3 regions of the Brachybacterium netajii genome follow, and region 1 is predicted to be linked to each of the others. Evidence: predicted binding sites of a transcription regulator. Region 1 holds the regulator's gene; each other region holds the start of a gene.
The links. The regulator LexA, encoded in region 1, represses DNA repair genes until DNA is damaged. The targets are predictions, from matches to a motif close to TCGAACANNTGTTCGA.

Region 1 (7,244 bases):
CTCGGCCCCGCCGCGTCGGCCGCGGCCCCATCCTCGTCGGCCGCGGCCCCGTCCCGGTCGCCTCGGCCCCGTCCCGGTCGCCTCGACCCCGATCCGTCGGCCACGATCCGCGGGTCGTCAGCCGAGGTCGTCCGTCCCCAGCGCGGAGTCGGGCCCGCGACCGTCGTGGTCCGCGAGGAAGCGCTCGAAGCGATCGCCGAGCTCCTCCGCCGTGGGCAGATCCATCGTGGTCGCGAGCGGGGAGTCGTCCCCCTCCCGCATCGCGTCGTACTGCTGCTCGAGCGCGGTGACGATCTGGCGGACCTCGGCGTTGTGCAGGAGGGTCGACTCGATCGCCGCGGAGGCCGCCTCCGTGAGGTCGCCGAGGTCGACCAGCGGGAGGTCCAGTCCCGTCGCCCCGCTGACGCGCCGCAGCAGCGCGAGCGCGCCCGCCGGGAAGTCGGTGCGCGTCAGGTAGTGCGGGATCTGCGCGGCATACCCCATCGCCGGGTGCCCGGCCCGCCCGAGCTCGAGCTCGAGGAGCGCTCCGAAGGCCGCGGGGATCGCGATGTCGGTCTCGTCCTCCTCGCCGTCGGACTCCGAGCGCAGGTCCTGGACCCGGTCGACATCCGCCGCGGCCAGCATCGACGGATCGTTGGCATGGGCGAACAGCCCGATGGGCCGGGTGTGGGGCACGGCCATGGGCACCGCCTGCATGCCCACGACGCGATCGACGTCGAAGAACTCGACGAGATCGATGATCGCCTGCGTGAAGCGGCGCCACTGCAGATCGGGCTCGGGCCCGTCGAGGAACAGGAAGGGCCGGTCGGACTCGTCGTACATGAGCGAGAGCGTCACCTCGGGCACGTCCACGGCGGTGTAGCTGATGCCGTCGAACCGGGCCTGCGGCCGCGATCCGCGGTAGTCCAGCAGCTCGTCGGCATCGAAGCTCACCAGGCGCACATGGCGCAGCTCGTCGCGCAGATAGGTCGCCGCGATGCGGCAGGCACCGCCGGCATCGACCATCCCCGGCAGGGCATGGACCAGGGTCAGCCCTCCGCGCGGCACGGCGGCGAGCACCTCCGAGTCCTCGAAGGCGTAGAGATCGCGCGGATCCCGCATCGGCGTCTCCTCCCTCGCGGCACCCCGGATGGCACACGCACCCAGGCGCATCCACCATAATGGACGACCGCGCTCCGCCGGACCGGGCTCTCCCGGGGCGGCGGCGCACCCGTGGAGACCGTGAGGGGAAGCATGTCCGTGGACGCCGCTGAACAGCAGTTCACCAGGGAGCTCGGTCGCGAGCAGTCGTACGCGGATCGCCTGTACGCGCGCCTCGACGAGCTCATCCTCCAGGTCGAGGGCAACCTCGACGCCATCCAGGCCTCGCAGCACGCCTCGACGCACCAGAACCGCTCCGAGCGCGACTCGTTCATGGCCCTCTACGAGGACCGCCTCGCCCTTCTCCGCTCGGTCAGCCGGGCCGTGGTCTTCGGGCGCCTGGACACCGACGAGGGCGCGCAGCGCTACATCGGCCGCATCGGACTGTTCACGCCGGAGCGGGAGCAGCTGCTGGTGGACTGGCGCGCGCCGGCCGCCGCCGCCTTCTACCAGGCCACCTCGACCGACCCGCAGGGGGTGCGGCTGCGGCGCCACCTCATCAGCCGCGGCCGCACCGTCGTCGGCCTCGAGGACGACGTGCTGGACCCGACGGTGCTGGACGAGGGGCACGACGTCGTCCTCCAGGGCGAGGGCGCGCTGCTCGCGGCCGTCTCGGGCCAGCGCACCGGCCGCATGGGCGACATCGTCGCGACCATACAGGGCGAGCAGGACCGCATCATCCGCTCCGAGAACCGGGGCGTGCTCGTCGTGCAGGGCGGCCCCGGCACGGGCAAGACCGCCGTCGCCCTCCATCGCGCCGCCTACCTCCTCTACACGCACCGCCGCCGCCTCGAGCACACCGGCGTCCTGATCATGGCGCCCACCCAGGGCTTCCTGCGCTACATCGAGCGCGTGCTGCCGAGCCTCGGCGAATCCGGGGTCGTCATGATGACGCCGGGCACCCTGTTCCCCGGGGTCGAGACGACCGAGCACGACGACGACGCCGTCGCCCGCGTCAAGGGGGACGCCGCGATGGCCGAGCTGCTCACGCGGGCCGTCAAGCAGCGTCAGCGCGTGCCCGCGCGCGATGTCCGTCTCCGCATCGACGGCACCGACATCGTGCTGACGCGCGAGGACGTGCGCTCCGCCCGCCGCGATGCGCGCTCCACGCACAAGCCCCACAACTCCGCCCGCGCCGTGTTCGTCCGCTCCGCCCTGAACCGTCTCGCCGAGCGCTACGAAGCGGCGCTGAAGGCCGCCGGTCGCACCGTCGTACCCGAGGACCGACCGGACATCCTCGCGGATCTCCGTCATGATCCCGACGTCCGCCGCGAGCTCAACCTCGCCTGGCTCCCGTACACCCCGCAGGGGTTCCTGCGGATCCTGCTCTCGCGCCGGGACCGGCTGCGCGCCGCCGCTCCGCGCTCGCTCGCCGACCGCGTGGACCTGCTGGTCCGGTCCAAGGACGCCCCCTGGACCGTCGAGGACGTCCCCCTGCTGGACGAGGTCGCCGAGATCCTGGGCGAGGACTCCGCCCCGGAGGAGGCACGCGCCCGGGACGCCGCCGAGCGCCGGGAGGCCGACGTCGACTACGCCCGCAAGGTGCTCGAGAGCTTCGACACCTCCGGCATGGTCCGCGCCGAGGACCTCGCCGACCAGGTCAACCGCGTCCGCGACGGACGCACGCTGGCGGAGCGCGCCGCCTCCGAGCGCTCCTGGACCTACGGCCACGTCGTCGTCGACGAGGCGCAGGAGCACTCCCCCATGAGCTGGAGGGCCCTCATGCGCCGGTGCCCGACGAAGTCCTTCACCGTCGTCGGGGATGTCGCGCAGACGTCCTCCGCGGCCGGCACCGACTCCTGGGAGGCCGCCCTCGCACCCCACATCCAGGACCGCCTCCAGGTCGAGCGCCTGACGGTCAACTACCGCACTCCTGCACGCATCATGGGGCATGCGCTCGGCATGGCGCGCGCGCACCGGCTCCCCGTCACCACGGTCACCTCGGTGCGCATCGGCGATCGCGACGCGCGGATCACGCCCGTCCGCGCCGAGCAGCTCGAGTCGTCCGCCGCCGCGGAGGTCGCCGAGCTGCACGGGCAGAGCATCGGCCGCATCGCCGTAATCGTCGCGCCGCACCGGATCGCGAGCCAGGTGCTCGCGCTCCAGGACGCCACCGGAGCCGCCGCGGTCGGCGCGGGCTCCTCGGGGGTCGACGACGAGATCTCCGTGATGACGGCGAAGGACGCCAAGGGGCTGGAGTTCGATGCGGTGGTCGTCGTCGAGCCGGCCGAGCTGGTCGAGGAGCACGGCGCCGGCGACCTCTACGTCGCGATGACGCGCCCGACGACCCATCTGGGGCTCGTGCATGCCCGGCCGCTGCCGGAGGGTGCGGCCGAGAGGGCCGACGTCGCCGTCGAGGGCGCCTGACCGGGAACGAGGATCGGCGGCCGTGGCTTCCCCTCCACGACCGCCGATCCGGCGTGCACCTCAGCGGCGCACGTCGAACATCTTACGCACAGGTCCGACGTTCCGAACCTCCTGATGCGGTGAAGGTGAGAAGTCGATCACACTCTCGGCGAAGGTGCTCGGTGCGAGGGCATGACCTGCATGGACGACACGCTCAGGAGGACAGCTCGGCACCCTCGGCGCGCAGCCTGCTGATCGCCGCCTCGAAGTCCTCGAGGGACTCGAAGGACTGGTAGACGCTCGCGAAGCGCAGGTAGGCGACGAGATCGAGCTCCTGGAGCGGCTGGAGGATCGCCAGCCCCACCCCGTGGGCCTCGATCTCGGCCTGTCCGCTCGCACGGATGTCCTCTTCGACGCGCTGAGCGAGGACGGCGAGCTGGTCATCGCTCACCGGCCGCCCCTGGCAGGCCTTGCGCACCCCGGAGATCACCTTGGCACGGCTGAACGGCTCGCTCACACCGGATCGCTTGATCACGGAGAGCGAGGCGGTCTCGGCCGTCGAGAAGCGACGCGAGCAGTTCGGGCACTGACGGCGCCGCTTGATCATCGACCCGTCGTCGGACGTGCGGGAGTCGACGACGCGCGAGTCGGGATGGCGGCAGAAGGGGCAGTGCATCCCCCAAGGATACCGGGCGTTCCCCCGGGCGGCCGAGGGATGTGATAGCGGCACCTGCTCGGCATCGACGATCAGTCCCCGAGCGACTCCGCGGAGGGGAGCACGATGGACTGTCCGGCGGTGACCCGGCCGGTGGGGAGATGGTTCAGGGTCCGCACCTCGGCGATGTACTCCTGCGCGCTCACGCCCTCGGGGGCGAACTCCTCGGCATAGCCCCAGAGGGTGTCGCCCTGCGCGACGGTGACGACCTCCCCCTCCCCCGCCTCCTGGCCGGCGAGGGCGCTCGGCACGTCCAGGACGAGGATGAGCAGCGTCGCGACGAGCAGCCCGAGCAGGAAGGCGAGGACGGTGACGACCGTCCGCCCCCGGGCCGTGATCTCCAGTCGAACATGCGCACGAGCCTGCGGGGCCGACGACGCCTCCGTCTGCTCGGCGAAGGTGCTCGTCGCCTCGCGGCGAACGGGAAGGGCGATGATCCGCGCCTGCTGCGCAGCGGTCCCGACGGGCGTCGGGATGGTCATGTGCGTCTGCATTTCCGAACTCCTGTTCGATCGAACCTTTGTGCGAGCGTAGGTCAGGCCGCAGCGACACGCAAGACCCACCTCGAACACATGTTTGGCGATCCGGTCGCTCCCGCCTACCCTGGGAACACGGACCACGGAACCGCGCAGGTCCGACAGACGAAGCCAGGGAGGCCCTCACGATGACCCCGAGCACCCGACGCCGCCAGGAGCCGAGACTCAAGGTCGTCGGCGGTGCGGGGGGATCGCGGGCCGGCGCCTCGGACTCCCCCTCGCCCCTCGCCTCCCTCACCCCGCGCCAGCGGCTCGTCCTCGAGACGATCCAGGACTCGATCGCGAGCCGCGGATACCCCCCGACCATGCGCGAGATCGGCGACGCCGTCGGCCTCACCTCGTCGTCCTCGGTCTCCCATCAGCTGCAGGCGCTCGAGCGCAAGGGCCTGCTGCGGCGGGACCCAAAGCGGCCGCGCGCGATGGAGGTGGTGCTCCCCGCGGAGGCCGCCGAGGAGGACCTGCCGCCGGCCGCGCCGCAGATCGTCCAGGGGCTCCCCGAGCCCGCGCCCGGCGGGCCCTCGGTCGCGGTCCCGCTCGTCGGCCGCATCGCCGCGGGCGTCCCGATCATGGCCGAGGAGCAGGTGGAGGACGTCTTCACCCTGCCGTCCCGCCTGGTCGGCGACGGCGACCTGTTCCTCCTGCAGGTCGTCGGCGAGTCGATGATCGATGCGGCGATCTGCGACGGCGACTGGGTCGTCGTGCGCAGTCAGCAGACCGCGGAGAAGGGCGAGATCGTCGCCGCGATGATCGACGGCGAAGCCACCGTGAAGACCTTCGCCCAGCGGGACGGCCACGTCTGGCTCATGCCGCACAACCCCTCGTTCGCCCCCATCCTGGGCGACCACGCGGAGATCCTCGGCAAGGTCGTGGCGGTCCTGCGCTCCGTCTGAGCTCCGTCTGATCCGGCGCGCGCCCGGCCTCAGGCGCCCGTCCCGCTGAGCCGGCGGAGGGCGCCGAGCGCGACGTCAGGATCCGTGGTGGACCACAGGGGCGGCATCGCCGCCCGCAGGTAGCCGGCGTAGCGGGCGGTCGCGAGGCGCGCGTCGAGGACGGCGACCATCCCGCGATCGTCCTGCGAGCGGATGAGGCGCCCGGCGCCCTGCGCGAGCAGGAGGGCCGCATGCTGCGCCGACACGCCCATGAACCCGTTGCCCCCGCGCTCCGAGATCCGCTCCTGGCGCGCGGAGGTCAGCGGGTCGTCGGGCCGCGGGAACGGGATGCGGTCGATCGTCACGAGGCGGCAGGCGGGACCGGGTACATCGACCCCCTGCCACAGGGTGAGCGTGCCGAACAGGCTCGAGTCCTCGTCCTCGCGGAAGTCCCGCACGAGGTTCGCCATCGAGTCCTCGCCCTGGACGCCGATCGGCAGGGACAGGCGCCCGCGCACATGCTCGGCGGCGAGCTCCGCTCCGCGTCGCGAGGAGAACAGGCACAGCGCGCCGCCGTGGGAGGCGTCGATCAGCTCGGTGAGATGGTCGAGCATCGCGAGCGCCGGGCCGTCGCGACCGGGCGCCGGCAGATGCCGCGCCACGTAGAGGATCCCCTGGCGCGGGTAGTCGAAGGGGCTGCCGACGTCCAGTCCGGCCCACGCGCCGCGGTCCGCCGACGCCGGCAGCTCGTCCACCGCGGTCCGTCCGGCGCGCGCGAGACCGACCTCTCCGGCAGGCGGTTCGAAGCGCCCGCCGAGGGCGAGGGTCGCGGAGGTCAGCACCGCGGTGCGGTCCTCGAGGATCGCACCGCGCATCGCGCCGGCGACGCTCATCGGCGCGACCTGGATGCTGGAGCGACCGGTCGCCTGCGAGCGCGAGACCGAGACGACGTCGTCCTCGTCGGGCGCCGCGAGGCGCTCGCAGACGTCGATGATCTCCTGCAGCGAGGCGCGCACGGCCTTGCGCGCCCCGGCGGTGGCGACGGATCCGTCCTCCCCCGCCTCCTTGGCATCGGAATGGGCCGTGCGGGCCTGGACCCGCAGCTGGGTGATCGCATCGCCCAGCCGCGGCGGGAGCTCGCCGATCACGCGCCCGTCGGCCATCTGGTCGAGGGACTCCTTGAGCTCCTCGCCGGCGTCGTCGAGGGCGGTGGCCGCGACGCCCAGCGAGCGCAGGTCCCGCACGACGCCTCGCACCATGCCGGGAACCAGCGCCTCGGTGACCGCTCCGGTGACCCGGGAGACCAGATCGTGCGCCTCGTCGAAGACGACCACGTCATGGTCGGGGATGATCCCGTGGCCGTCGAAGGCGTCGATCGCCAGCAGCGCATGGTTCGTGACGATCAGATCGACCTCCCGGGCCAGCTCGCGGCTGCGCTCGGCGAAGCAGTCCTCGACCATCGGGCAGGTGCTGCCCAGGCACTGGTTCCCGGTGACGGACACCTGGCGCCAGGCACGGTCGGAGACGGCGGACTCGAGGCTGTCGCGGTCCCCGGTCTCGGTGTCCTCCGCCCAGTCCCGCAGGCGTCGCACCTGCTCCCCCAGCTTCTCCGTGCCGCCGCCCTGGGAGGGGTCGACG
Region 2 (7,244 bases), on a different contig from region 1:
GGATCCGCCCGGGTCGGCCACCTCATCGCCCTCGGCGACCACGAATATCCTGGTCACCGGGTCCGGCTGCTCGATGGACCAGCCCGTCCACCCGGCGGAGACGATGGTCAGGGTGGCGCTCCCGACCGGGAGGAGACCGGTGATCGTCGAGCATCCGCTCAGGGCGAGCGCCCCGGCCCCCAGCAGCGGCAGGGCCAGCAGGGAGCGGCGATCGAATGCTTGCTCGATCATGGCGGGCTCCGCGGTCGTCGTCATCATCGCCCTCCTCGAGGTCGTCCCCGGAAGCGAGCGTAGCCACGCCCCTCACCGCCGACCATGGGGAGCAGTCCCCATGCGCCACGTGCGGACCGCCCTTCCCGCCTGCGCCCTCGGCGGCGTCAGTCCAGATAGGTGACGGCGAACGTGGTGCCCGCGTCCATCGTCGGCGTTGTCATCTCGATCGTCCGGCCGCGGTCGACGCGGAACGTCGTCTGCTTCGTCCGCAGATCGATGCCCCCGCCCTCCGACCGCTCCGAGAGCGGATCGTTCGAGGTCAGCGTCAGCCGCTCCGCCGTCAGCCGCGTCACCGTCAGCACCACGCCGAACGGTGCCTCCCCCAGATCGAGCACGTCCCCCTCCTCGGCCTCGAGGTCGACCGTCACCGGCTCGGGCTGCTCCTCCGACCACCCCGTCCAATCCGAGATCACCACGCGGAGAGAGGCGATCACGGGCTCCTCGCCCCCGAGGAGCGAGCATCCCGGCGCCGTCACCGCCGCCACCGGCATTGCCGCCATCACGGCGAGCAGACGCCGACGCGACGGCAACCCAGCCCCCGGAGCCCCCGCAACCCGCGCCGTCGGACCGCCCGCCCGCAGATCGCCGTCTCGTGCCCCCGCATCCTGCGCACCCATCTCGTTCCCCCTCCTGCTCGATTCCCCTTGCGAAGAGCCTAGGTCAAGAGTTGAGGGTCGAGAGTCGAGGGTCGGGGGGCTGGGGGCAGGGGAGCAGAGAGGCAGAGGCGTCGGAGCGTCACTTCTCCGCGGAGCGCTCGCCGATCACCAGATCCAACGGGAACTCCACCGCACTGCCCGGGAACAGCAGCCGCCCCGCCGCCTCCGCCGCCGCCCGCACCGCGTCCGCCGCCGCCTCCGCCTGCTCCGCCGGCGCATGCACGATCACCTCGTCGTGCAGGAAGAACGCCAGATGCGCTCGCCGCGAGAACACCGGACCCGAGGGCACCGCCGCCCGCTCCGCCGGCACCGGCGCGAACCCCGCAAGCCGCAGCCGCAGCCCCGCCATCCACGACAGCGCCCACTCCGCCGCCGTCCCCTGCACCACGAAATTCCGCGTGAACCGCCCCCGGTCCCGCGCGATCCGCCGTGCTCGGTCCTGCTCCCGCGGATCGGCATCGCTCCCGTACGCCGACGCCTGCAGCGCCCGCCACTCAGGCTCCGGCTCCGGAGACGAGCGCCCCAGCCACGTCGAGACCGTGCCGCCGCGCTCGCCGACCCCCGCCGCCCCGTCCACCAGCGCCATCGCCGCCGGGAAGCTCTGCCGCAGACGCGGCACCACCCGGCCGCTGTCCCCGGTGGTCCCGCCGTACAGGGCGCCCAGCACCCCCACCTTCGCCTCCTGCCGGGTCGCGACGATCCCCGCCTCCACGATCCCCGAATACAGGTCCTTCCCGGCGCCCGCACGGATCATCGCCGCATCGTCGGCCATCGCCGCCAGCACCCGCGGCTCCAGCTGCGAGACATCCGCGCTGACCAGCAGCCACCCCGGATCCGCGCGCAGCGCCGGACGCAGCTGCCGCGGGATCTGCAGCGCCCCGCCGCCGCTGGACGCCCACCGCCCCGTCACCACCCCGCCCGGCACATACACCGGCCGATACCGACCCTCGTGGACCCACTCGTCGATCCACGTCCACCCGTTCGCCGTCAGCAGCCGCGAGAGCTTCTTGTACCGCAGCAGCGGCTCGATCGCCGGATGCTCATGCTCCATCAGCTCCCACTGCGAGGTCGAGGCGACATCGATCCCCGCCCGACGCAGCGCCCGCAGCACCCGCGGCGGAGAATCCAGCACCAGCAGCGGATCCCCGAGCGCCGAGCGCACCTCCGCCGCCGCCTCCACCATCCGCACCGGCGCCTGACCCGACGACGGCCGCGGACCCAGCTGCGAGGCGAGGATCCGATCATGCTCCGGCACATCCCACGGGATCCCCGCCGCATGCATCTCCGAGGCCACCAGCGCCCCCGCCGACTCCGCCGCCACCAGCAGCCGCAGCGCGCTCGGCGCCGACGACCCCGCGATCGCCGCGAGCTGCCGACGCAGCTCCGCCAGCGCCTCCTCGACCCCATGGGGCACATCCCCGGGGCGCGCCGTCCCGCCGTCGAGCTCGAACAGCGCCGCCTCCGCCGGACGCCCCTCCGCCAGATGCTCCAGCGGCACCTCCCACTGCACCGCCCCCTGCATCGCCCCCTTCTCCACCGCGCTCGCATGGCGCAGGATCATGTGCACCAGCCGCAGATCATGACAGCGCTCGAGCGTCACCCCCGCCGCCAGCAGCCGCGGATACCAGGCCGCCGCATCGCTCCACACCCACCGCGGCGCCCCCGTCGCCCCGCCCGCGCGCTCCCGCAGCGCGACCTCCGCCGGCAGCTCCTCCGCCGTGACCGCGACCCGCCCCCTCTCCGTCCCGTCAGCGGCGAGATCGACCAGAGCCGTCCGACCGTCGTCGGCCCGGCCCAGGACGCACCAGTGCACCGCCCCCGAGCCGGACCCCGACGACTGCCCCGGGACTCCCGACGGCTCCCGCAGGCTCACCAGCCGCGCTCGCGCCACGCGCCCAGCGCAGGACGCTCCGCCCCCAGCGTCGTCGCATCCCCATGCCCCGGATGCACCTCCGTCGCATCCGGCAGCCGCGAGAACACCCGCTCCTCCACATCCGCCAGCAACCGCGCGAACCGCACCGGATCCCGATCCGTCTTCCCCACGCCTCCGGGGAACAGCGAGTCACCGGTGAACAGCAGGGGAGCGACATCCACCGCCGCAGCGCCCTCCAGCGCCGCGCCCGACCGATCCGCCTCCCACAGCAGCGCCACCGACCCCGGCGTATGCCCCCGCAGCGCGATCACCTCCAGACGCTGCACACCCAGCACGATCACATCCCCCTGCCCCAGCAGACGATCCGTCGCCACCGCGATCTCCGGCGCATCCTCCGCCCCCGCCGCCGTCGACGCCCCCGTCGCCGCGACCACCTCCGCCAGCGCCCCCACATGATCGTGATGCGCATGCGTCGTCACCACCGTGCCCAGACGCCCCGACCCCTCGCGCACCAGCGCCAGCAGCCGCTCCGGCTCCGCCGCCGCATCCACCAGCAGCTGCTCGCCCGTCGCTGTGCACGTCAGCAGATACGCATCGTTGTCCATCGGCCCCACCGACGCCTTGCGCACCGTCAGACCCGGACGCTCGATCACCGCAGACTCCCCATGCGCAGCGACATGCCACGCCGGCGCCGACGACGCCCCAGCATCCGCAGACCCGGAGACAGCAGCGACAGGAGAACCGGAGGAGGCAGGAACGCCAGGGGAGCCGGCCGAAGGAGACAGAGGAGACAGAGGAGACAGGGGAGCGGACGGGCGATGCTCGGTCATGCACCCAGTATCCCGCCCTGCCCGCCGCCCCTCGCCGCAGCCGCCGATGGTCCACCGCCCCCTCGGAACCGTCGGTCGAGTCTGCACCGTCGGCCGCGCATGCGCTCGCCGACGCCGCATTCGCTCGCCGGGGCGCAGGCCGCGCTCGCCGGGACGAGCGGCCGCCCCCGGCGCCCGGAGGCCCGGGGGAGCAGCACGCCGGGGGAGTGAGGAACGACCTTCTGCGAACGTCTGTTCGAACAGGGGGTGGCGTGCCTAGGATGGGCCGGTGACTGAAACGCTGGTGGTCCGCGGAGCGCGGGAGCACAACCTCAAGAACGTCGACATCGAGATCCCCCGCAACAGGCTGGTGGTGTTCTCCGGCCTGTCGGGCTCGGGGAAGAGCTCCCTGGCCTTCGACACGATCTTCGCCGAGGGGCAGCGGCGCTACGTGGAGTCTCTCTCCGCGTACGCCCGGCAGTTCCTCGGGCAGATGGACAAGCCCGCCGTCGACCTCATCGAGGGCCTCTCCCCGGCGGTGTCGATCGACCAGAAGTCCACGAACCGCAATCCGCGCTCGACCGTCGGCACCATCACCGAGGTCTACGACTACCTCCGTCTGCTGTTCTCGCGCACCGGCGTGCAGCACTGCCCCGTGTGCGGCGAGCAGGTGAGCGCGTCCTCGGCCGAGCAGATCGTCGACGAGCTCCTCGACGAGGAGCGGCATCCTGCCGGGACCCGCTTCCAGCTGCTCGCCCCCGTCGTCCAGGGCCGCAAGGGCGAGCACGCCGACCTGCTGAGCTCGCTGCGCTCCCAGGGGTACGCGCGCGCCCGCGTCGACGGTGCGGTGCGGCGCCTCGACGAGGAGATCGTCCTCGACAAGAAGTTCAAGCACACGATCGAGGTCGTCGTCGACCGTCTCGCCGCCAAGCCCGACTCCCGGCGCCGCCTCACCGACTCCGTCGAGACCGCCCTGCGCCTGGCCGAGGGCATCCTCGTCGTCGACTTCGTGGACCGCGAGGAGGACGATCCCGAGCGCAGCCGCCGCTTCTCCGAGAAGCGCGCCTGCCCCAACGGCCACCCCATCGCGATCGACGACATCGAGCCGCGGACCTTCTCCTTCAACGCCCCCTACGGCGCCTGCCCCGAGTGCACCGGCATCGGCATGCGCCTCGAGGTCGACCCCGAGCTCGTGATCCCCGACGAGGACCTCACCCTCGCCGAGGGCGCCATCGCCCCCTGGACCATGGGCTCCTCCGACCATCATCAGGAGATCATGACCGCCCTCGCCGAGGAGCTGTCCTTCTCGATGGACGTCCCGTGGCGGGCGCTGCCCGAACGGGCGCGCGAGGCGCTGCTGCACGGCAAGGACCACAAGGTCCACGTGAAGTACCGCAACCGCTTCGGTCGCGAGCGCACCTACTCCACGGGCTTCGAGGGCGTCATGGGCTTCCTCGACCGCCGCCATTCGGACACCGAGTCCGACTGGGCGAAGGAGCGCTACGAGCAGTTCATGCGCGAGGTCCCCTGCCCGGCCTGCAAGGGCGCGCGCCTGCGCCCCGAGGTGCTCGCGGTGACCGTCGGCGGACGCTCGATCGCCGAGGTCTGCGACATGTCCATCCGCGACGCCCTCGCCTACGCCCAGGACCTGCGGCTCGGCGTGCGCGATGCCGCCATCGCCGACGAGGTCCTGCGCGAGATCCGCGCGCGCCTCGGCTTCCTGCTCGACGTGGGGCTCGACTACCTCTCCCTCGCCCGCGCCGCCGGGACCCTCTCCGGCGGCGAGGCCCAGCGCATCCGCCTGGCCACGCAGATCGGCTCCGGTCTCGTGGGCGTCCTCTACGTGCTCGACGAGCCGTCGATCGGCCTGCACCAGCGCGACAACGAGCGGCTCATCGCGACGCTCACGCGGCTGCGGGACCTCGGCAACACCCTCATCGTCGTCGAGCACGACGAGGACACCCTCAACGCCGCCGACTGGATCGTCGACATCGGCCCCCTCGCCGGCGAGCACGGCGGGCATGTCGTGCACTCGGGCTCCGTCGAGGAGCTCAAGCGCAACCCCGAGAGCCTCACCGGGCGCTACCTCAGCGGCGAGCTCGCCATCCCCGTCCCGCCCGTGCGCCGACCGATCGACCGCGACCGGATGCTGAAGGTCGTCGGCCCCCGCGCCAACAACCTCCAGGGCATGGACGTCAGCATCCCGCTCGGCGTGCTCACCGCGGTCACCGGCGTCTCCGGCTCCGGGAAGTCGACCCTCGTCAACGACATCCTGTACGCGGTGCTCGCCAAGGAGCTCAACCGCGCCCGCATCGTGCCCGGCCGCCACAAGCGCGTCACCGGTCTCGAGCACCTCGACAAGGTCGTGCACGTGGACCAGTCGCCCATCGGCCGCACCCCGCGCTCGAACCCCGCGACCTACACGGGCGTGTGGGACCGCGTGCGCACCCTGTTCGCGCAGACCACGGAGGCGAAGGTGCGCGGCTACACCGCGGGCCGCTTCTCCTTCAACGTCAAGGGCGGGCGCTGCGAGGCATGCTCGGGCGACGGCACGATCAAGATCGAGATGAACTTCCTGCCGGACGTCTACGTCCAGTGCGAGGTCTGCCACGGCAACCGGTACAACCGGGAGACCCTCGAGGTCCACTTCAAGGGCAAGAACGTCGCCGAGGTGCTCCACATGCCGATCGAGGAGGCGCTCGAGTTCTTCGACGCCGTCCCCGCGATCCGCCGCCAGCTGCAGACCCTCGTCGACGTCGGCCTCGGGTACGTGCGCCTCGGGCAGAGCGCCACCACGCTCTCCGGCGGCGAGGCCCAGCGGGTCAAGCTCGCCTCCGAGCTGCACAAGCGCTCCAACGGCCGCACGATCTACGTGCTCGACGAGCCGACGACGGGGCTCCACTTCGCCGATGTGCACAAGCTCCTCGAGGTCCTCGGCGGACTCGTCGACAAGGGCAACACCGTCGTCGTCATCGAGCACAACCTCGACGTCATCAAGAGCGCCGACCACCTCATCGACATGGGTCCGGAGGGCGGCGACGGCGGAGGCCGCGTCGTCGCCTCCGGCACCCCGGAGAAGGTCGCCGAGGTCGACGGCTCCTACACCGCCCGCTTCCTCAAGCCCCTGCTGGCCAGCGGGCGCGGCGGGGCCGCGGCGACGGCCGGCTGAGCCCGGCAGGAGGCACGAGCAGCATGGCCGATCCGGCGACCTACCGTCCGGCCCCGGGGACCATCCCCACCTCCCCGGGGGTGTACCGGTTCCGGGACGATCACGACCGCGTCATCTACGTGGGCAAGGCGAAGAACCTGCGCCAGCGGCTGTCCAACTACTTCCAGGACCTCAGCGCCCTGCACGAGCGCACCCGGCGGATGGTCACCACCGCCGTCCGCGTCGAATGGACGGTCGTGGGCACGGAGGTCGAGGCCCTCACCCTCGAGTACACCTGGATCAAGGAGTACGACCCGCGCTTCAACGTCAAGTTCCGCGACGACAAGTCCTATCCCTATCTGGTGCTGACGATGGGGGAGAAGGTGCCGCGGGTGCACATCACCCGCCGGCCCCGTGCCAAGGGCGACAAGGTCTTCGGCCCGTATCCGCAGGTCGGCGCCATTCGCGAGACCCTCGACCTGATG
Region 3 (7,244 bases), on a different contig from region 1:
GTCGTTCGCGATCGTCTCCATGGTCTGGGTCCTCCAGATCGTGCTGTTCGCCTACCTGGTGAACTTCCTGTTCGCGCAGAATGTGGACAGCGTGCCTGCCGAGCAGATCGAGGCGATGAAGGACGCTCTGCGACCCGAGAACGCGACCGCCGCCGTCGTCGGGTCGCTGCCGATGTTCGGCGCCCCGGTGATGATCATCCTGGGCGCCCTGCTCGCGGCGGGCGATGAGAAGTCCGGAGTGATCCGTGCGATCCTCAGCCGCTTCCCGGAGCGGTCCACGCTCATCGGGGGCAAGATCATCGCCCTCGCGGTCGTCGTGGCCGTCGCCATCCTCGCCTCGTTCCTGGTCGCCTTCGGATGCTCGGCGATCCTCGCCGCGCTGTCCGACGACCCGATCGCGTTCGCCTCGTTCGACGTCATCCTGCGCGACATCGCCTACGGCTATGCCACGGGGCTCACCTGGGCCGTGCTCGGGTTCGCGCTCGGGATCATGACCCGCAGCCTCGCCCTCTCCATCGCCATCGGGCTGCTGTGGGCGCTCGCCGTCGAGCAGGCTCTGCACGGCCTGGCCGGGATGGTGTCGGCCCTCGACGGGATCCGGGTGCTCACCCTGAGCGGTGCGGCGGGAGTCCTTGCCGATGCCACGGGGTCCACCGGTATGGTCGGAGGTGCTCCGGACGCGACAGTGGGCACAGCCCTGCTCGTGCTGCTGGGGTGGTGCGCGGTCGCCATCGGCGCGTCCACGATCGTGTTCAGCACCCGTGATATCAACTGACGCGAGCCAGCGACGAAGGGAAGCACGATGACTGCACCGCAGGCGGCGGCACGATCGACCGTGTCCGCCGGCAGGGACAGGGCGGTCCGCACGACGGCCGCGCTCGGGGCCGTGGGCCTGCTCGCCGCGCTGACGGCCGGGATCCTGCTGCTCACCGGGGCCGACCCCGGGTGGACGCGGGGCTTCGCCGTCGGCGGGCTGGCCGGTGCCGTGCTCGCCGGGGCGGCGGCGGTCCTCGCGCAGCAGGAGCGGACCAGGGCGATCTGCGGCATCGCCGCGTTCGTCCTGCTGGTCGCCTGCTCGACGATCTTCGGCGTCTCCTTCAGCTGACGCGCGGCCCGGGGCGGCGCCGGCGGGTCACGCCGGCACGCCGGCCGCGGCCGACGGACGGATCGCTGGGGCCCGTGCCACATCCGGCCGAGAACTGCGCGATCCGGGAGTGGCGAGGCGCAGGATGGAGGGATGACCGAGCCCTCCGCCGCCACCGCCGCCACCGCCGCGAGCCCTGCCCGCGGAGACCTCCCCTTCCGTCTCCTCGCCCTGGCCTGGGTGATCACCGGCGGGCTCACCGCGGCGATCACCGGCCCGCTCGGCCTCGAGCACGGCTCCTGGTCCGCGGCCTTCCAGGTGCTCGTCGGCGGCGTGATGCAGGGGGTGCTCGGCATCGCGCAGCAGGGTCTCGCCGACCGTGCTCCCGGCCGAGGCGTCCTCGCCACGGAGCTGCTGACCTGGAACGTCGGCGGCCTCGCCGTGATCGGCGGGACGGTGCTGGGGACGCCGCTGCTGGTCGACGCGGGCGGCGCGCTGCTCGTGGTGACGATGGTGCTGATGCTCCGCGCCGTCGGCCGCCGGGCCGCCGGTCCCGTGTGGCTGCTGTGGGTGTTCCGGGCCGCGCTGGTGCTGACCGCGGTGTCCATCCCGGTCGGGCTGGTCCTCGCCCACCTCCGCGCCGCCTGACCCGGGCGATGCCGCCGGCGCGCGGGCTGTGCCTACTGGTACGAGACGAACCAGGGCTTCGGGTCGATTGCGAAGGTCTCCTCCGGGGTGAAGGTGGGGGTGTCCTCGTCGTAGAAGTTCTTCCAGGCCATGCGGACGCCGTCGGGGAGGTCCCGCTGCAGCGCGCGCCAGGTCTCGAGCTTCGCGTCCGGGGTGCCGTGCCCGTCGGCGTGGATCGAGATCGCGAGCTCGGGATGCGAGGTGTCGAGGTCCTGCCGGTCGGTGATCATCGACAGGCTGAACTGGTGGAGGATCAGCAGCTTCTGCGGGAGGCCGTTCTCGGCGGTGAGGTCCGCGAGCCAGGCGGCAGTCTCGTTGACCTCCTCGATCGACACCGAACCGATCTGCTCGAGGTGCCGCTGGCCGGGCTTCAGGCGCCATTCGGCGTCGAGCGCGAGGCCGACGTGCGACTCCTTCAGCAGGTCCTCGTAGAGCTTCGCCTGGGTGAGGAAGTCGGTGGTGCCGGGCTGCAGGTCCAGCACGACGTACACCCCGGCCTCGCCCGCGGCGTCGACCCATTCGCGCAGCGTGTCGATGCTGAGCTCGGTGGAGTAGTCGCCGTCGGAGCCGGCCTGGTCGGAGGCGACCGTCGTGATGATCTCGAAGGCGGGGACGACCTCCTCGTCGGAATGGGCGGAGTACTCGGCGGCGAGGTCCTTCACGCGGGCGATCGAGGCGTCGACGTCCTGCTCGCCGAGCACGCCGAGCGAGGGCACCCCGGGGGTGCCGTAGAGGGCGACCATGCGGCGCCCGGGGAAGATGCTGGTGCCGCCTCCGGGCAGCTCGGGCGCGGTGATCGCCATGGTCAGCACCCTCGTCCAGGCCGCGGCACTGCCTGCGGCGTCGGCGCCGCTCGTGTCGCCGAAGGACTCCCCGAGGGCGAGCATCCCGCTCGACGGGTCCGCGGTCGCGGCCTCCCGGGTCGCCGCGACGGTCGTCGAGTCGAGGCCCGGGTCCCCGCCCGGGATCTCCGCGATGCTCCCGCCGGCCGCGCGGACCTGCGCGGAGGCGACGACGCGCGCGAGCGCCGCTGGATCCTCGCCCGGTCCGGACGCCTCCGCGTCCCCGGCGTCGCTCGCCCCGGCGTCGCTCGCTTCGGCATCGCTCGCTTCGGGGTCGACGAGCAGCGAGAGCGCGGCGGAGGTCCCCTCCCGCTCGACGTCCGGGAGGGATGCCGCGGCGTCGTCGGCCGACGGGTCGACCGCGAGCACGTCGACGTCCTCGCCGCCCGCCTCCTCGATGGCCGTCCCGAACGTCGACTCGAGGGCCGACTCGAGCGCCGCGGCGTCCTCGCCCTCCGCGGTGATCAGCGTCGTCGCGCCCAGGCGCTCGAGCTCGGCCGCGACCTCCGCATCGGTGCCGAGGAGCAGCGGGAGGCCCGTCTCGGCCGCGAGCGCGGCCAGGCCTGGGACAGCGTCGGAGCTCGCCTCCGCCGCGACGATCGCGCCGTCGGACGCGACGAACAGCGAGGATGAGAGCAGGAGCGCGGCGCGAGCGGGGTCCTCGTCCGGCAGGACGGTCGACGCCGGTGCGGTGTCGACGACGTCGACCGCGAGCGCATCCCCCGGGAGCGTGCAGGCTCCCAGCGTCCCGACCAGCGCCGACGTCGCCAGCAGGGCGGCCGACGCGCGGAGCGCGCGGGAGAGGGCGGAGCCGGCGGGACGGGGGAGACGGAGCATGCGGTCCTCTCGGGAGCGATGATGGGGGCGGCGATGGGGGCAGTGCGGCGGCATGACGGGGTGACGGCATGACGCGGCGACCCCCGCCTCACTGTGCCCTGTCGAGGCGGCGATGGCGAGTCGGACATCGCCTTGACATCGTATCGAACGAATGTTCGACTGTCGGCATGCGGTGGAGCGGACAGCGGGTCGACGAGCAGGCGGACGCGCAGGTCGACGAACGGGCCGACGAACGGGCCGACGAGCGGGCCGACGAGCCGGCCAGCGAGCGGGCCGACCAGCAGGCCCCCGCGCTGCTCTCCCTCGCGGGCCTCGTGCGCAGCGTGCGGGCGCCCGAGTTCCAGGGCGTCACCTTCCATGAGGTCCTCGCGAAGTCCGCGCTGAACAAGGTGCCCGAGTCCAGCCCCATGCCCTTCCGCTGGACCGTGAACCCCTATCGCGGCTGCTCGCACGCATGCGTCTACTGCTTCGCCCGCAGCAGCCATCGCTACCTCGATCTCGACGCCGGGGCCGACTTCGACCAGCAGGTCATCGTGAAGGTCAACGCGGCTGAGGTGCTGCGCGCCGAGCTCGCCCGCCGCTCCTGGAAGGGCGAGCACGTCGCCCTCGGCACGAACACCGACCCCTACCAGCGGGCCGAGGGCCGCTACCGGCTGATGCCCGGGATCATCGCCGCGCTCGCCGACTCCGGCACGCCGCTGTCGATCCTGACCAAGGGCACGCTGCTGCGCCGTGATCTGCCGCAGCTCGAGCAGGCGGCCCGGCGGGTGCCCGTCGGCCTCGCGATGTCGATCGCGATCGTCGACGATGCGCTGCAGAAGGCCGTCGAGCCGGGCACGCCCAGCACCGCCGCGCGCCTGGCGACCGTGCGGGCCGCGGCCGACGCGGGCTTCGGCGTCACCGTGTTCATGATGCCGATCCTGCCGTGGCTCACCGACTCCACCGCGCAGCTCGACGACGCCCTCGCCCGCATCGCCGAGGCCGGGGCCGTGCGCGTCGAGTTCGGCGCCCTGCATCTGCGGCCCGGCGCCAAGGAGTGGTTCCTCGCCTGGATCGAGCGCGAGCATCCCGAGCTCGCGACCGGCTATCGCCGCTTCTACGGCCGCGAGCACTATGCGCCCGCCGGCTACCGCCGCGATCTGAGCCGGAGGATCCTGCCGCTGCTCGCCCGCCACGGACTCGACGCCCGCGAGGACGAGGACCAGCCCGAGGTGCGCCGCGCGGCGTCCTTCCGTGCGGCCTCGGCCGCGCGAGCGAGTGCGGTCGGGCCGGCGGGGCTGACGGGGCTGGTCGGGCCGACGGAAGCATCCGCGCTGGTGGCGGGCCCGCGTGCGCTCGACCTGATGCCGCAGCCCTCCCTGTTCTGACCGGCTCCCGCTCGGCGTCCCGACGGGCGTGCGGCGCGGCCGGATCCGTGGAACCTCCTGGACGAGAGGCCGCCGGGCCGATACCGTGTGGCGCGCACCACTTATATAAAGGGTTGAGATAAGTGGTGCCGGTCTGCCGCGACGATGCGGCGGACCGTCGCGACCCCTGAGGAGCCATCCGATGACGCATGCCCCTTCGCCGTTCCCTTCGCCGTCTCCGTTCCCCGCGCAGGAACCGTCGGCCGCAGCGCGCCCGTCGGCCGCACTGCGCGCGGCCTCGCCGTCCCCCGCGGCTCGCCCGTCGGCCGCCGCGACCGCGGCCCCGCTCGGCATGAGCCGACGCACCGCCCTGCTCGGCGCGGCCTGCGCCGGTGCGATCGCCGCGCCGCTGCTCGTCGGCGCGAGCCGGGCCGACGCCGCGCCGACGACCGCCGCCCCCGCGGCGCCCGGGGCGGCCGTCGCCCCGGCCGCTCCGGTCCCGGCCCCGGACTCGGGCCCCTTCGCGCCCGGGCAGGCGTGGACCGACACCTCCGGCGAGCTCATCCAGGCGCACGGCGGCCAGATCGTCGCCCATGAGGATGAGCAGGGGAGCATCTACTACTGGTACGGCGAGGACCGCTCCAACGGCTACGCCAGCAGCCCCGGCGTGCACGTGTACTCCTCGCGGAACCTCTACGACTGGGATGACGAGGGGCTCGCGCTGCGGACCCTGGAGACCGATGCGCAGCTCGACGAGGACGAGTACTTCGTCGGCCTCTACGGCGAGTACGACGACGCCCAGCGCGAGGCCGTGCTGCGCGATCTGCGCACCGTCCCCGTCCCCGGCGAGAGCGTCGCCATGGCGATCCTCGAGCGCCCGAAGGTGCTGCACAACGAGACCACCGGCCAGTGGGTCATGTGGGTCCACGCCGACGGTCCCAGCGAGACCTCGACCGCGCAGTACGCGAAGGCCCGCGCAGGCGTCGCCGTCTCCGACGGGCCGACGGGCCCGTTCCGCTGGATCGACAGCTACCGTCTGCACGTCGCGCCCGAGGGCGAGGACAACTACGATCCCGCGAACCCGGGCATGGCCCGCGACATGACGGTGTTCCGCGACGACGACGGCACCGCCTACATCATCTACTCGAGCGAGGAGAACTACTCCCTGTTCATCTCGCGCCTGGACGCGGACTACACCTATCTGGCGACCGGCCCCGAGGACGCCGTCAAGGGCGTCGACTTCATCCGCCCCTACATCGGCGCGCACCGCGAGGCCCCGGCCCTGTTCAAGCGCGGCGGGACGTACGTGCTGATCACCTCCGGGGCGACGGGCTGGGACCCGAACCCCGCGAGCTATGCCACGGCGACGGAGATCCTCGGCGAGTGGACCGACCACGGGAACCCCTGCATGGGCGATGAGGCGGGCACGACCTTCCGCTCGCAGTCCACCCATGTGCTGCCGATCGACGCCGAGCGCGGGCTGTTCGTCTACATGGGGGACCGCTGGACGCCGTCGGACCTCAAGGCCGCGCCCTACGTGTGGCTGCCGATCCTCTTCGGCGAGGGCGATTCGATGTCCATCGAGTGGCGCGAGACCTGGCGCTGGGAGGACCTCGAGGAGCAGCCACGCTTCGACGTCGAGGTCACGATGCCCGAGTACATCCGACCGGGGAAGACGTCCTCGCTGCCGGGCAGAGTCGTGCTCGACCGCGACGGCACGACCCGCCGGGTGAAGGTCTCCTGGGGCGGCGACCTCGACCGCCCCGGCATCACCACGGCCGTCGGCACCATCGCGGCCGCGGCCGCCGGGACCGAGGAGGACCTGACCTTCACCCGCCCCGTGCTCGTCGTGCCGAAGAAGGTGCAGTACCTCGTCAACGCCGGCGGGAAGGAGACCGACGACTGGCTCGCCATCCGCGACATCGCCGCCGGCACGATCCGGAACCAGGCGGCCGACCAGGAGTACGGGCGCGAGGCCGCGACCGGCGCGATCTGGGGCTACACGGGATCGAGCGCCCCCGCCGGCTCCGAGCAGGAGTCCATGGACTACACGCTCCGCTACGCGAAGTCCGGCCAGGACCTCCGCTACCGCTTCGAGACCCTCGCGAAGGGAAGGCACACCGTCCACGTGTGCTTCTACGAGCGCTGGGCGGGCACCGACCGCGAGGCCAGCGTCAGCCTGAACGGCGAGGTCGTCATCGCCGCGCAGCGCTTCCCGACCACCCCGGAGGTCGTCTCCCTCGAGGTCGACGTCCCCAAGGACGGCGGGATCGACCTCGTCATCCACCCGACGCTCTCGCCCGACGTCCAGGTCAGCTGGGTGCTCGTCGAGAAGTCCTGAGTTCGACGGGCGGCGGGCGGGCGCGGCCCGCCGCCCTCGGCCGCCGGTTCGCGCGCCGCCCTCGCCCGTCGCCCCTCGCCCTCGCCTGTCGCTCTGTGCACTGCGGC

Region 2: a site for LexA is predicted at 3,856-3,871, ahead of uvrA (excinuclease ABC subunit UvrA). Genes of this name have one in related genera too.
Region 3: a site for LexA is predicted at 3,594-3,609, ahead of ACXET9_RS08995 (Rv2578c family radical SAM protein). Genes of this name have one in related genera too.

Annotation. Positions count from the first base shown of each region.
Region 1 covers NZ_JBSYXB010000001.1:296,840-304,083, forward strand. The annotation lists gene ACXET9_RS01300 (proteasome assembly chaperone family protein) at 118-1,101, opposite strand; gene ACXET9_RS01305 (HelD family protein) at 1,234-3,507, shown strand; gene nrdR (transcriptional regulator NrdR) at 3,701-4,162, opposite strand; gene ACXET9_RS01315 (peptidoglycan-binding protein LysM) at 4,234-4,695, opposite strand; gene lexA (transcriptional repressor LexA) at 4,866-5,627, shown strand; gene ACXET9_RS01325 (ATP-dependent DNA helicase) at 5,657-7,244, opposite strand, start outside.
Region 2 covers NZ_JBSYXB010000002.1:188,475-195,718, forward strand. The annotation lists gene ACXET9_RS04600 (hypothetical protein) at 1-258, opposite strand, end outside; gene ACXET9_RS04605 (hypothetical protein) at 378-707, opposite strand; gene ACXET9_RS04610 (bifunctional 3'-5' exonuclease/DNA polymerase) at 1,009-2,742, opposite strand; gene ACXET9_RS04615 (MBL fold metallo-hydrolase) at 2,799-3,455, opposite strand; gene uvrA (excinuclease ABC subunit UvrA) at 3,901-6,780, shown strand; gene uvrC (excinuclease ABC subunit UvrC) at 6,804-7,244, shown strand, end outside.
Region 3 covers NZ_JBSYXB010000003.1:393,701-400,944, forward strand. The annotation lists gene ACXET9_RS08975 (ABC transporter permease subunit) at 1-775, shown strand, start outside; gene ACXET9_RS08980 (hypothetical protein) at 803-1,105, shown strand; gene ACXET9_RS08985 (hypothetical protein) at 1,238-1,732, shown strand; gene ACXET9_RS08990 (hypothetical protein) at 1,765-3,450, opposite strand; gene ACXET9_RS08995 (Rv2578c family radical SAM protein) at 3,618-4,817, shown strand; gene ACXET9_RS09000 (glycoside hydrolase family 43 protein) at 4,999-7,137, shown strand.